2 regions of the Silvimonas sp. genome follow, and region 1 is predicted to be linked to the other one. Evidence: predicted binding sites of a transcription regulator. Region 1 holds the regulator's gene; the other holds the start of a gene.
The links. The regulator NrdR, encoded in region 1, represses ribonucleotide reductase genes. The targets are predictions, from matches to a motif close to AAANACNATATATNGTNTTT.

Region 1 (6,152 bases):
CCTCAATCGACACGGTGAAATTGGTGCCGTGGCTGGAACCGTTGTTGTTCACCATCAACGGCAACGCCAGTTGCTCGCAGCGCTCGGCCGACAGCGTCAGGCAGATCAAGCCGCGGCCATACTTGGCCATGAAATTGATGGCTTCCGGCGTGACATAATCAGCCGCCAGTACCAGATCGCCTTCGTTTTCGCGGTCTTCTTCATCAACCAGAATGACCATTTTGCCAAGGCGGATGTCGGCGATGATGTCTTTGATTGGAGAGATGCTGGCGCCCATTTACGCTTGCTCCAGCGACATCATGCGTTCGACGTAACGAGCGATCAGATCGATTTCCAGATTGACTTTGGCTCCCGCCGACAACGCGCCGAGCGTCGTGACCGACAGCGTGTGCGGAATCAGGTTGATGGAGAACTGGCAGCCGCCCTCGACATCACTCACGTAGTTGGTCGTCAACGACACGCCGTTCACCACGACCGAGCCTTTGGCGGCCAGGTATTTGGCCAGCGCTTTTGGTGCCCGCACCACAAGTTCACGGTTTTCACCCACTGGCTCAAAGCTGACCACGTCACCCACGCCATCCACATGGCCGGACACCAGATGGCCACCCAGTCGGTCGGACAAGCGCATGGCTTTTTCCAGATTGACCTTGCCGCCTTCGTTGGCCAAACCCACGGTGACACCCAACGACTCGTTCGATACATCAATACGATAACGGCCACCTTCGGCAATCTCGATCACCGTCATGCATGCGCCGTTGTGCGAAATGCTGTCGCCCAGAGCGACGTCGGACAGGCCCAACTCAGGAGCCGCAACAGTCAGCGTCAGACCGCCTTCAAACGGAGTGATTTTTTCAATCGTGCCAATGGCTTGAACAATACCGGTAAACATTCAGTGGCTTTCCTTGCTTTGAGCATCGAACAACGCCGCATTCGCTTCGCGCACACGCGTTTTGGACTTGAGTTCATTGCAGCTGTTGCAGAAATAGTCGCGCGCGCCACAGGCGATCAGTACTTCCAGTGGCTTGCCGCAATCCGGGCATAAAGGTGTGGTGGTTTGGCTGTCGGTCATCTCACTACTCCTGCGTGACAAATAGAGCCGAATCAGTGAATCGCAAGTCCCAGCGTAAATCATCCCCGACCATACGCCGCTCCCGAACCACTGGCGTTTGCTTGTCTGCCAGGTCTGGTAAATCCAGCCAGGCTGCGCCGCGTGCCGGGTCGCCGATCAATACCGGTGCTTGATACAGCACGATCTCATCGACCAATGCCGCGCGCAGCAACGCGCCATTCAATTGTGCCCCGGCTTCGGCGGTGACTTCATTGCAACCATGTCGACCCAGTTCGGCCAGCAAGGCAGCCAGATCAACTCGGCCATCATCGCCCGGGCACACCAGCAACTCGGCCCCAGCGGCGATCAGTTCGGCATGTTTGCGTTCTTCAGCATAAGCCGTGGCAATCAACACGCCGGGGGTTTGCAACATTTTCGCGTTGGGCGGCATGCGTAACAGGCTATCGACCACGACGCGCAGTGGCTGGCGGCCAATATCGAAATCCCGCACGGTCAGTTGCGCATCGTCCGCCAGCACCGTGCCAATACCGGTCAGCATGGCGCTAGAGCGGGCACGCAATTTTTGTACGTCAGCGCGCGCGGCCGGGCCGGTAATCCATTGGGATTGGCCATTCTGCAACGCAGTGCGGCCATCCAGCGACGTCGCGATCTTCAAACGCAACCAAGGTCGACCCCGAATCATGCGGCTGAGAAAACCACGGTGATGCTCGGCAGCCTCTTTGGCCAGCAGGCCATGACTGGCTTCGACGCCAGCGGCGCGCAAACGCGCCAGACCTTGCCCAGCCACCAGCGGATTCGGGTCGCGCAACGCCACCACCGCTCGCACCACACCCGCCGCAATCAAGGCATCGGCGCACGGCGGTGTGCGGCCATGGTGGCTGCAGGGTTCCAGCGTGACATAAGCCGTAGCACCACGCGCCAGTTCACCCGCCATGCGCATTGCCGTAACTTCGGCATGTGCCTGGCCGGTCGGCTGACTGTGCCCCTCGCCCACCACCACGCCATCACGCACCAGTACACAACCCACGCTTGGGTTGGGCGGCGTGATATCACGGCCACGCGCAGCCAGCGTTAATGCTTGCTGCATGTACTGGTGATCGGCGGCGGACCAGCTCACTGCGGCTGCGCCTTGTTGTCTTTACTGACTTCGCGGATGACATCGCGGAAATCATCCAGATCAGAGAACGAGCGATAAACCGAGGCAAAGCGGATGTACGCGACTTTGTCCAGCTTGGCGAGTTCGCTCATCACCATCTCGCCAATCTGACGGGACATGATTTCGCGCTCACCCACGGTGAGCACTTTTTGAATGATGCGGCTGATGGCTTCATCGACCAGATGCGTTGGCACCGGGCGTTTGTGCAAGGCGCGATGAAAGCTGGTGCGGATTTTTTCGCGGTCAAACTCGGCGCGCTGGCCGTTCTGCTTAACCACTTGCGGCATGCGTACTTCTGCCGTTTCAAAGGTCGTGAACCGTTTGTCGCAGACACTGCAGCGGCGACGACGGCGTACCAGATCGCCTTCGTCTGAAACCCGGCTATCTACCACCTGGGTATCGGGGGAACCACAAAATGGACACTTCACGCGAAGCCTCCGATAAAGATCAGGCCCGTTGGGGCGAAAATTGAACGGTCATGCGGACCGGTCAGACAAAGAGCAAAAAATAGCACAGGGTGGGAGCTTAGCCCCACCCTGTTTCACTGATTCACCCCAAAACCGGTCTGGCTGTGTTACCCCGCCTGGCCGTACTCAAATCGTACTGTCTGCGGCGGGATGTCTTGCCAGAACCAGTTTGTGAGCGAATCGAATCGCGAGTAATTACGCGCCGTAAACCGGGAACTGCGCAGTCAGGGCTTTCACCTTTTCTGCGATGGCGGCCAGGTTGGCTTCATCGTTCGGGTTGTCCAGCACGTCGGCGATCAAGTGTGCAACCTGAATGGCTTCAGCTTCTTTGAAACCACGCGTGGTGATCGCCGGGCTGCCGATACGGATACCGGAAGTCACAAACGGGCTTTCCGGATCGTTCGGGATGGCGTTCTTGTTGACGGTAATGTGTGCTTTACCCAAGAACGCATCCGCCGCCTTTCCGGTCAGGCCTTTAGGGCGCAGATCAACCAGGAACACGTGCGATTCGGTACGGCCAGAGATGATACGCAGACCGCGTTCTGCCAGGGTCTTCGCCATGGCTTGTGCGTTCTTTATCACTTGCGCCTGGTATTCCTTGAAGTCGGGTTGCAGTGCTTCTTTGAACGCCACGGCCTTGCCGGCGATCACGTGCATTAGCGGGCCGCCTTGCAATGTCGGGAAGACGTTGGAATTCAATACTTTCTCGAACTCAGCCTTGGCCAGGATCAGACCACCACGCGGACCACGCAGGGTCTTGTGGGTGGTGGAGGTCACGAAGTCAGCGTGCGGCACCGGGTTCGGGTAAACACCCGCAGCCACCAGACCGGCGTAGTGAGCCATGTCGACCATGAAATACGCGCCAACCTTCTTGGCGATCTCGGCCATACGGGCCCAGTCAAAACGCAGTGCGTAAGCCGAAGCACCGCCGATGATCAGCTTGGGTTTGGCTTCAATGGCGATGCGTTCCATTTCGTCGTAATCGATCTCTTCTTTTTCATTGAGACCGTAAGGCACGATGTTGAACAGTTTGCCCGACAAGTTAGCCGGCGAGCCGTGAGTCAAATGGCCGCCATGACCCAGGTTCATACCCATAACGGTATCGCCCGGCTTCAGCACGGCAAAGTACACCGCCTGGTTGGCTTGCGAACCGGAGTGCGGTTGCACGTTGGCGTACTCAGCACCAAACAGTTCTTTTGCGCGATCAATGGCCAGTTGCTCGACCACGTCCACATATTCGCAACCACCGTAGAAACGCTTGCCGGGATAACCCTCAGCGTACTTGTTGGTGAGCTGGGAGCCTTGGGCTTCCATCACCGCTGGGCTGGTGTAGTTTTCGGAAGCAATCAGCTCGATATGTTCGTGTTGGCGGACGACTTCGCCAGCGATGGCGGTTGCGAGTGCGGGGTCGTACTGGGCAATGGTCAGGGATCGGGAGAACATCGTGACAAGTCCAGGTGGGTCAGAAGAATCCGCGATTTTATCATGGATCAAGCAATTTCTTGCTGGTGACAGACAGTTTTTGCGTGCGGTTTACGCATGGGGTGATGAAGCGGGTTCATGGATATGAATGGCGAATTGCCTCCGCCCCTGCAGCCCTCAAGCTTTTGTAGCCCGGATGAAGCCGCAGGCGAGAATCCGGGGGCGGGGGTTGCAATACACAAAGGTGTTAGTGCCTTCGGCACGGTTTTAAAGGCATTCGATACCCGGTGGTGACCGGGAGCACGTTTCTTTTCTTTGCGTCGCCAAAGAAAAGAAACCAAAAGTCCCGCAGAGCGGGATAGCAAAAGGCGACCCCGCTGCCGCAAGGGGGCCCGAAGTCAAAAGCCGTGCCCCTCGGGGGTACCCCCACAACGATGCTGAATGTTCGGGATGCAAGTTGCAGTGGGGAAACGAACCGTCTGCAAACGAGGGATCTTTGCGCGCCTCCGGCGTTCCCTCGGTCGGCCGGAGCCACATTGATTGCAGATAGCAAAATCCAGATCAGAAAACATTTATCCAACAAAAAACCCGGGCAAGCCCGGGTTTTTAGCGACATCCAGCGGCAACAGCAGGCCTTACAGCCCTTTCACCGCATAAATGCACAAGGTATTGCGCCAGTAGCCCTGGTAATCCATGCCGCAGCCAAACAAGAAGCGATCTTCCACCTCCAGACCGACAAAGTCAGCGGATACGCCAGGCGCCTTGCGGTCGTGCAGTTTGTCGACCAGCACGGCCACTTTGACTTCTTTGGCGCCGCGCTTGATGCAGTCTTCGATGACCGCAGCCAGGGTGTGGCCTTCATCCAGGATGTCATCGACGATCAGGATGGTGCGGCCCTTCATATCGTCACGTGGCGGTACCAGCCAGTTGATCTGGCCGCCGCTGGTTTCGTGGCGATAGCGGCTGGCGTGCAGGTAAGAGCATTCCAGCGGAAACTTCAGTTTGGGCAGCAGGTGGCCAGAAACTATCAGGCCGCCGTTCATGATGGTGTACACAATCGGATTGCTGCTGGACATCGCATCAGTGATCTGCGCCGCCATACGATCAATTGCCGCGTGTACCTCCTGTTCAGTGTGCAGGCAGTCCGCGTTGTCGATGATGGTATTTGCTGCAGGTAGTTCAAGCGTCACGGTATATACCCCGTTTAATGTCCGGCAAAATCACAAATGGTAAACAGCGGCAGGCCCTGATCCTTGATCAGTTTCGAGCCGCCCAGTTCAGGCAAATCAACGATGGCTGCCGCCTCTACAACCGTGGCACCCAGCTTGTGCAGCAGATTGTACGCCGCCAGCATGGTGCCGCCAGTGGCAACCAGATCGTCAATCAATAACACCCGGTCCCCCGGCTTGCAGGCATCGGTATGAATTTCAACGGTAGCCGAGCCGTATTCCAGCTCGTATTCTTCGGCCACGGTCAGGTAAGGCAGTTTGCCCTTCTTGCGAATGGGTACGAACCCCAGATTGAGTTCGTACGCCACCACGGCCCCCAGGATGAAACCACGTGCGTCCACGCCAGCCACCAGATCGAGTTTTTCATCCATATAGCGATGAACAAACGTATCGACCAGCAGGCGGAAGGTCTTTGGGTCTTGCAACAGCGGCGTGATGTCGCGAAACATCACTCCCGGCTGCGGCCAGTCCGCCACGGTGCGGATATGCGACTGGATATAGTCGGCGTAAAGCGGTTCTTTCATCCTGGTAAACCTTGAAGTAGATCAGCCAAAGAAGGCGAATTTCACCAGCCACAGCAAGGCGATCACCACCACGGCGGGCGAGAGATCCTTGAAGCGGCCAGCCAGCAGCTTGATGGCAACATAGCTGATGAAACCAATGGCAATACCATCGGCAATCGAATACGTAAACGGAATCGCCAGTGCGGTCATAACTGCTGGTGCGGATTCAGTCAGATCGTTCCATTCGATTTCAGCCAGACCACGCGCCATCAACACGGCGACGTAGCACAGCGCCGGAGCAGTCGC
Region 2 (6,152 bases), on a different contig from region 1:
TGCGCCAGGTGCATCTGATTCACGCCGAACTGCATGACGAATTGCGTGAACGCGGGTTTGATTTGCTGCCGGGGCAAATGGGCGAAAATATCACCACCCGCGGTATCGATCTGTTGGGTTTACCGCGAGGAGCCCGTTTGCATATCGGCGAGCAGGCGGTGGTGGAGATTACCGGCCTGCGTAACCCATGTGCGCAACTGGATCACTATCAACAAGGACTGACGGCCGCTGTGTTGGGGCGAGATGGGGCTGGCAATCTAGTACGCAAAGCGGGTGTAATGGGCGTGGTGCTGGGCAGCGGCGAAACCCGTCCCGGCGAAATCATCCGGGTCGAGTTGCCACCGCTACCCCACCACAAGCTCGAACGCGTTTAGCCAGCCAGACCTTCCAGCACCTCAGCGGTACTGCGTACCTGCGACAAACGGGGAAAGATATTCGCGAATGCAAACGCATGTTGTTCGACATTCGCTGCACTGCAGGCATCTTCCGCAATCACCAGTGCATAACCATGCTCCCACGCTGCGCGAGCGGTTGATTCAACACCGATGTTGGTCGAAATCCCGGCCAGCACAATGGTTTTGATGCCACGGCGGCGCAATTGCAAGTCCAGTTCGGTGCCATAAAATGCGCCCCACTGGCGCTTGGTGATCTTGATATCCTGATCGCTTACTGCCAGGTCTGCGGCAAATTCCAGCCAGTTGGCCGGCAAAGTGGCAGCGGGCGAAGGCTTATCCACCGGTTGCTTAAGCGCATCGGCAAAATCACCGGCCCAGCCCACGCGGACCAGCACGACAGGAGCGCCTAACTCACGGAAGCGCCGAGCCAATGCATCACCATGCTCTACCACCGTTTGTGCGGTGTGCGGGCCGCCAGCAAACGGCAGAATGCCTTGTTGCAGATCAATCAATACCAATGCGGTGGTTTGCGGATCAAGCTTTACCATGTCGTTGCACTCCATCATTATGTGAGGAACTCCTCACAAAAACGAGTATATGAGGATGACCTCACAAAACGCAAGTATCACCGCTAAACAACCGCAGCGTGAACGCGGTCGCCAACGGGTTGCCGCCTTGCTGGACGCCGCCGCTACCCTGTTTGCGGCCAAAGGCTTTGAAGCGACCACCATGACCGGGATTGCCGCGCAGGCCGGGGCATCCATTGGCTCGCTTTATCAGTTTTTCCCCACCAAAGAACATGTGGCGGATGCAATCCTGACCGAACACGCGGCTGATCTACACTTGCAAATGAGTGCCTTGGCGGCACGGGCCAACAGCCTGAGTCTGCAAGAAACAGGGTCACAGCTATTCGCCGCGCTGATCGAGTTTCGCGCCGCACATCCTGCCTTTGCTGTTCTGGTAGAAGCACGAGGCGCACCTTTCGTGCGCGCCAGTGGCATTCGCCAACGCTTGCGCGAGCAAGTGCTGGATATCTTGCGCCGCAAAGCCCCAGCCATCAGCGATGAAGAACTAACGCCGATTGCCATTGCGATCCTGCAAATCATGAAAGCCGCGGTAGCACTCAACGGTGAAACTGATCTCCCCCAGCGCGACGCCGCGCTGCAAGCTTTACGCGAGATGCTGCTAGGGTGGATAAAAAGCCGGTTAGGACCAGCTACGTCCTGAAAACTGATGTCTTGGGCAGACCCGCTTCTGTGTCGGGGCTCAGCGTGGAGAAGCTGTCCAGAGTTTGGACTGGGCATTCTTCACGCCTCTCATTTTTATCGTAATTGACCGGCATCAAACAGTGTCGTGACTACGAAAAGATGAGACAACGGGGCTAACAATTTAAGGTATTTAGGCTGGGCTTCAACAAAAATAAATGAAATGAAATACAGCCCAAAGATGAGACTGGTAGCACTGTGTACCGCAGCTGCAATAGCTTGATTCAATGTGCCGATCATGCCCAAAGCTTCCATCGCACTCCCCCTGCTCTAATTTTTTGATATAAAAAATACCACCAGTTAATTCCTGAATTACTGCTTTTTGATTAGAAAAAAAACCGCCACAACACCAAGTGAAAAAATAGCCCAATGCGTAAACAGAAGAACTTTTGCCACCCAATAACCCTCTTGGGCCTTATTTCTCACATCCTGTAAAAACCGATAATTCGCATCGCGAACCCTGGGGCGTCGTCTTCGATCAAGCAAATAAAGAACACAAAAAACAACGTAAAATAGGAATACCAATCCATACAGAACAGACCAAATATGAACTGCTAATTCCATAGACCTCCCCCCAAGAAAAATAAGAATAATTAAATTATAAATAATTTACCTCTCCCGCAAACTTTCACTCGCATATTCAATCAGCGGACTCAGGAAATACTCCGCCACGCGCCTGCGTCCGGTTTTCACTCCCACCGTCACCGCCATACCGGGGGTCTGGTTCATCCATCTGTTGTCGATATGGATGCGGCTGGTCGGCAGGGTGATGCGGGCGGGGTAGACGAGACACAGCTTCTTGTCTTGTGATGCGTCGTCGCTGACCTTGATGACAGCGCCCGTGAGATAGCCATATCGGGTGTCTCATATTTTGGCTTTAAAGTCTCACCTTTTTTGATAACCGACAAACAGTAGCGGCTTCTGACTATCGCCCTCGATAAACACTATATATGGTGTCGTTAATTGATTAGTTAACCATATATAGAGGTTTTATCGTGACCACTCAGCCACTCTACGTGCGCAAACGCGACGGCCGTATCGTCCCCTTTGAAGCGGCCAAGATCGCCAGTGCGTTAGAGCGAGCAGCGCAGTTGAGTGGCGAATTCAATGCACCCCAGGCGCTGGAACTAGCCCAACTGGTCACCGGGCGTCTGGCCGGAACCAACGCGCCGGGCATTGAAGCGATTCAGGATCAGGTAGAAGAAGCCCTGCTGGAGCAGCATCACCTGCAAACCGCGCGGGCCTATATTGCATATCGCAGCCAGCATGCCCGCCTGCGCGCTGACACCCGTACCGTGGTGGACGTTGAATCCAGCATCAACGAATATCTGAACCAGTCTGACTGGCGTGTGAATGCCAATGCCAACCAGGGCTGGAGTCTGGGTGGCATGATCCTGAACACCAGCGGCAAGGTCATTGCCAATTACTGGCTCAACCACGTTTATCCTCCGGAAATCGGCGCGGCACATCGCTCGGGTGCGATCCACATCCATGATCTGGACATGCTCTCCGGCTATTGCGCCGGTTGGTCGCTGCGCCGCTTGCTGCACGAAGGCTTCAATGGCGTGCCGGGCAAAGTGGACGCTACGCCGCCCAAGCATATGTCCAGCGCCATCGGCCAGATCGTCAACTTCCTTGGCACCTTGCAAAACGAATGGGCGGGCGCGCAGGCGTTCTCGTCTTTCGATACTTATATGGCGCCGTTTATCCGCGTCGACCAACTCAGTTTCAAGCAGGTCAAGCAGTACATTCAGGAACTGATCTACAACCTGAACGTGCCTAGCCGCTGGGGTACGCAGACGCCGTTTACCAATCTGACCTTTGACTGGGTTTGCCCGGAAGATCTGCGCGAGCAAATCCCGTATGTGGGCGGTCAGGAAATGCCGTTCAGCTACGGCGAACTGCAAGCCGAGATGGATATGGTCAACCGCGCCTACATCGAAGTGATGATGGAAGGCGATGCGCTGGGCCGCGTGTTCACCTTTCCGATCCCCACCTACAACATCACCAAAGACTTCGATTGGGATCACCCCAACACCGTTTTGCTGTTCGAAATGACTGCCAAATACGGCCTGCCCTACTTTCAGAACTTTTTGAACAGTGATCTGGAGCCGCACATGGTGCGCTCCATGTGCTGCCGTTTGCAGCTGGATTTGCGCGAGCTGCTCAAGCGCGGCAACGGGCTGTTTGGCTCTGCCGAGCAAACCGGCAGTCTTGGCGTGGTGACGCTTAATTGCGCCCGCATTGGCTACGAATTCAAGGGGGATGAAGTCGGTGCTTTTGCCCGCGTAGATGAATTGATGGAACTGGCCAAACAAAGCCTGGAAATCAAACGCAAACTGATCGATCGGCTGATTGCGGGCGGCCTCTATCCCTATACCAAGCGCTATCTGGGTACGCTGCGCAACCACTTCAGCACTCTGGGTGTGAACGGCGTCAACGAGATGATCCGCAACTTTACGGATAACGAACACGACATCACCACGCCGTGGGGTTACGACTTTGCCAACCGGCTTATGGATCACATTCGTGATCAGATGACGACATTCCAGGAAGAAACCGGCCATCTGTACAACCTGGAAGCCACGCCAGCCGAAGGCACCACCTATCGCTTCGCCAAAGAAGACAAACGCCGTTATCCGGAAATCCTACAAGCGGGCACCGTGGCGCAACCTTATTACACCAACTCCACCCAATTGCCGGTGGGTTATACCGACGACCCGTTCGAAGCGCTGGCGCGCCAGGAAGTACTGCAGCGCAAATACACCGGCGGCACGGTACTGCATCTGTATATGAACGAGGCCATCTCCAGCGCCGACGCCTGCCGCACCTTGGTTAAACGTGCGCTGGCGAATTACCGGCTGCCCTATGTGACGATTTCGCCCACTTTTTCAATCTGCCCCAAGCACGGCTATTTGAGCGGACACCATGAGTTCTGCCCGAAATGTGATGCCGACTTGATTAGCAAAAAGCAGCCCTGCTGCGCCTAGGTTTGCTGCATATGCATGCAGCGCACGCGGCTGAACGGTTGCCACGGAATTCCAGCCGCGTTCTTTTCTTCTCTTCCAACCCAAAACCCAAGCAATCTTTTGGGCCAGTGATCTAACAGGAGCACGCCATGAACGACCTCAGCATCCAGCAACATCTGCACAACGCCACAGAACAGGCCATCCAGCTCAAAGATGAAGAACGCACCCGCTGCGAAGTGTGGACACGCGTAATGGGTTATCACCGGCCCGTTTCCGCATTCAATATCGGCAAGCAGGGTGAGTTCGCCGAGCGCCAATTCTTTACCGAACAACATTGAATAACATCAAGAGCACGCCGATATGACCACGCCAGACGAACACGCGCCGCATCCACCCAAGCTGGGCGGACTTGTGCCGTTCTCCAGTTGCGACTATCCGGGCAAGCTCGCTTGCGTGGTGTTCATCTCTGGCTGCCCCTGGCGTTGTCACTATTGTCATAATCCGCATTTGCAAACACGCAGCAAAACACCGACCGAACCAACTTGGGATGACATCGTCAACTGGCTGGAGGGACGCAAAGGCTTGCTGGATGCCGTGGTCTTTTGTGGTGGTGAGCCGCTGACCGAACGTTGGTTGCCGTTGATGATGGCGCAAGTCAAAGCCATGGGGTTCGAGGTAGCGCTGCATACCGGCGGCGCCTATCCGGAGCGACTGAAACAATGCCTGCCTTATCTGGACTGGGTGGGCTTTGATGTCAAAGCCCCCTTTGCCGAATATGAAGGCGTAACGCAGATTCGCTCAAGTGGCGACCCCGCGCGCGAATCGCTAAGGCTCATACGCGATAGCGGCGTGGCCTATGAGTGCCGCACCACCATCCACCCATCTTTGCTGAACGACGATGCCTTGCTGCGGTTGGCCGGAACACTGGCGGTTTATGGCGTGCAAGACTTCGTGCTGCAACCTTTCCGGCCCAACGGCTGCGCCTCCAGCCAATTGCTGCAGCAACCGGCACCAGCCAATTATCCGAGCCCCGCCACATTGCAGCAGCTGAGCAAACTGGTACCTGGCACACGTATAAGGGCGCATTAATCACCGCTCATCTCGTGATTTTTATACACGGCATCATCAGCGCAGCAACGCCTTGATCTAGATCAAAATCACTCGACGACCAAACCCGCAGACTCCCACCCCTCAACAAAGAAAACGCCATTGTGGCGGGAGATCGCATTCATGCTGCACCACACTTTCAAACCGCTGCTCATCAAGGGTAAAGCGCTGCTACCAATCGTGCAGGGCGGGATGGGGGTTGGTATCTCGGCCCACAAACTGGCCGGTGCCGTCGCCAAAGAAGGCGCGCTAGGCACCATCGCTTCTGTTGATCTGCGTCATCATCACCCGGACCTGCTGGAGCAAAGCAAAGCAACAAAAGTTCAAGCCGAACTGGATGCCCTGAACTTTGAGGCGTTAGCCCGCGAAGTAAAGCTGGCCAAGGCCACTGCACAAGGTAACGGGCTGATTGCCGT

Region 2: the regulator NrdR is predicted to act here: its motif matches at 2,600-2,619, upstream of P4L78_RS18925 (ribonucleoside triphosphate reductase).

What each region holds. Positions count from the first base shown of each region.
Region 1 covers NZ_JARLJK010000122.1:75,052-81,203, reverse strand. The annotation lists gene ribBA (bifunctional 3,4-dihydroxy-2-butanone-4-phosphate synthase/GTP cyclohydrolase II) at 1-277, opposite strand, end outside; gene P4L78_RS13090 (riboflavin synthase) at 278-889, opposite strand; gene P4L78_RS13085 (zinc-ribbon domain-containing protein) at 890-1,069, opposite strand; gene ribD (bifunctional diaminohydroxyphosphoribosylaminopyrimidine deaminase/5-amino-6-(5-phosphoribosylamino)uracil reductase RibD) at 1,074-2,186, opposite strand; gene nrdR (transcriptional regulator NrdR) at 2,183-2,653, opposite strand; gene glyA (serine hydroxymethyltransferase) at 2,888-4,135, opposite strand; gene P4L78_RS13065 (hypoxanthine-guanine phosphoribosyltransferase) at 4,750-5,304, opposite strand; gene P4L78_RS13060 (adenine phosphoribosyltransferase) at 5,319-5,867, opposite strand; gene P4L78_RS13055 (NCS2 family permease) at 5,889-6,152, opposite strand, start outside.
Region 2 covers NZ_JARLJK010000142.1:171,301-177,452, forward strand. The annotation lists gene P4L78_RS18905 (MOSC domain-containing protein) at 1-374, shown strand, start outside; gene P4L78_RS18910 (hydrolase) at 371-943, opposite strand; gene P4L78_RS18915 (TetR/AcrR family transcriptional regulator) at 999-1,622, shown strand; gene P4L78_RS18920 (hypothetical protein) at 1,718-1,915, opposite strand; gene P4L78_RS18925 (ribonucleoside triphosphate reductase) at 2,656-4,650, shown strand; gene nrdD (anaerobic ribonucleoside-triphosphate reductase) at 4,779-4,967, shown strand; gene P4L78_RS18935 (anaerobic ribonucleoside-triphosphate reductase activating protein) at 4,990-5,718, shown strand; gene P4L78_RS18940 (nitronate monooxygenase family protein) at 5,863-6,152, shown strand, end outside.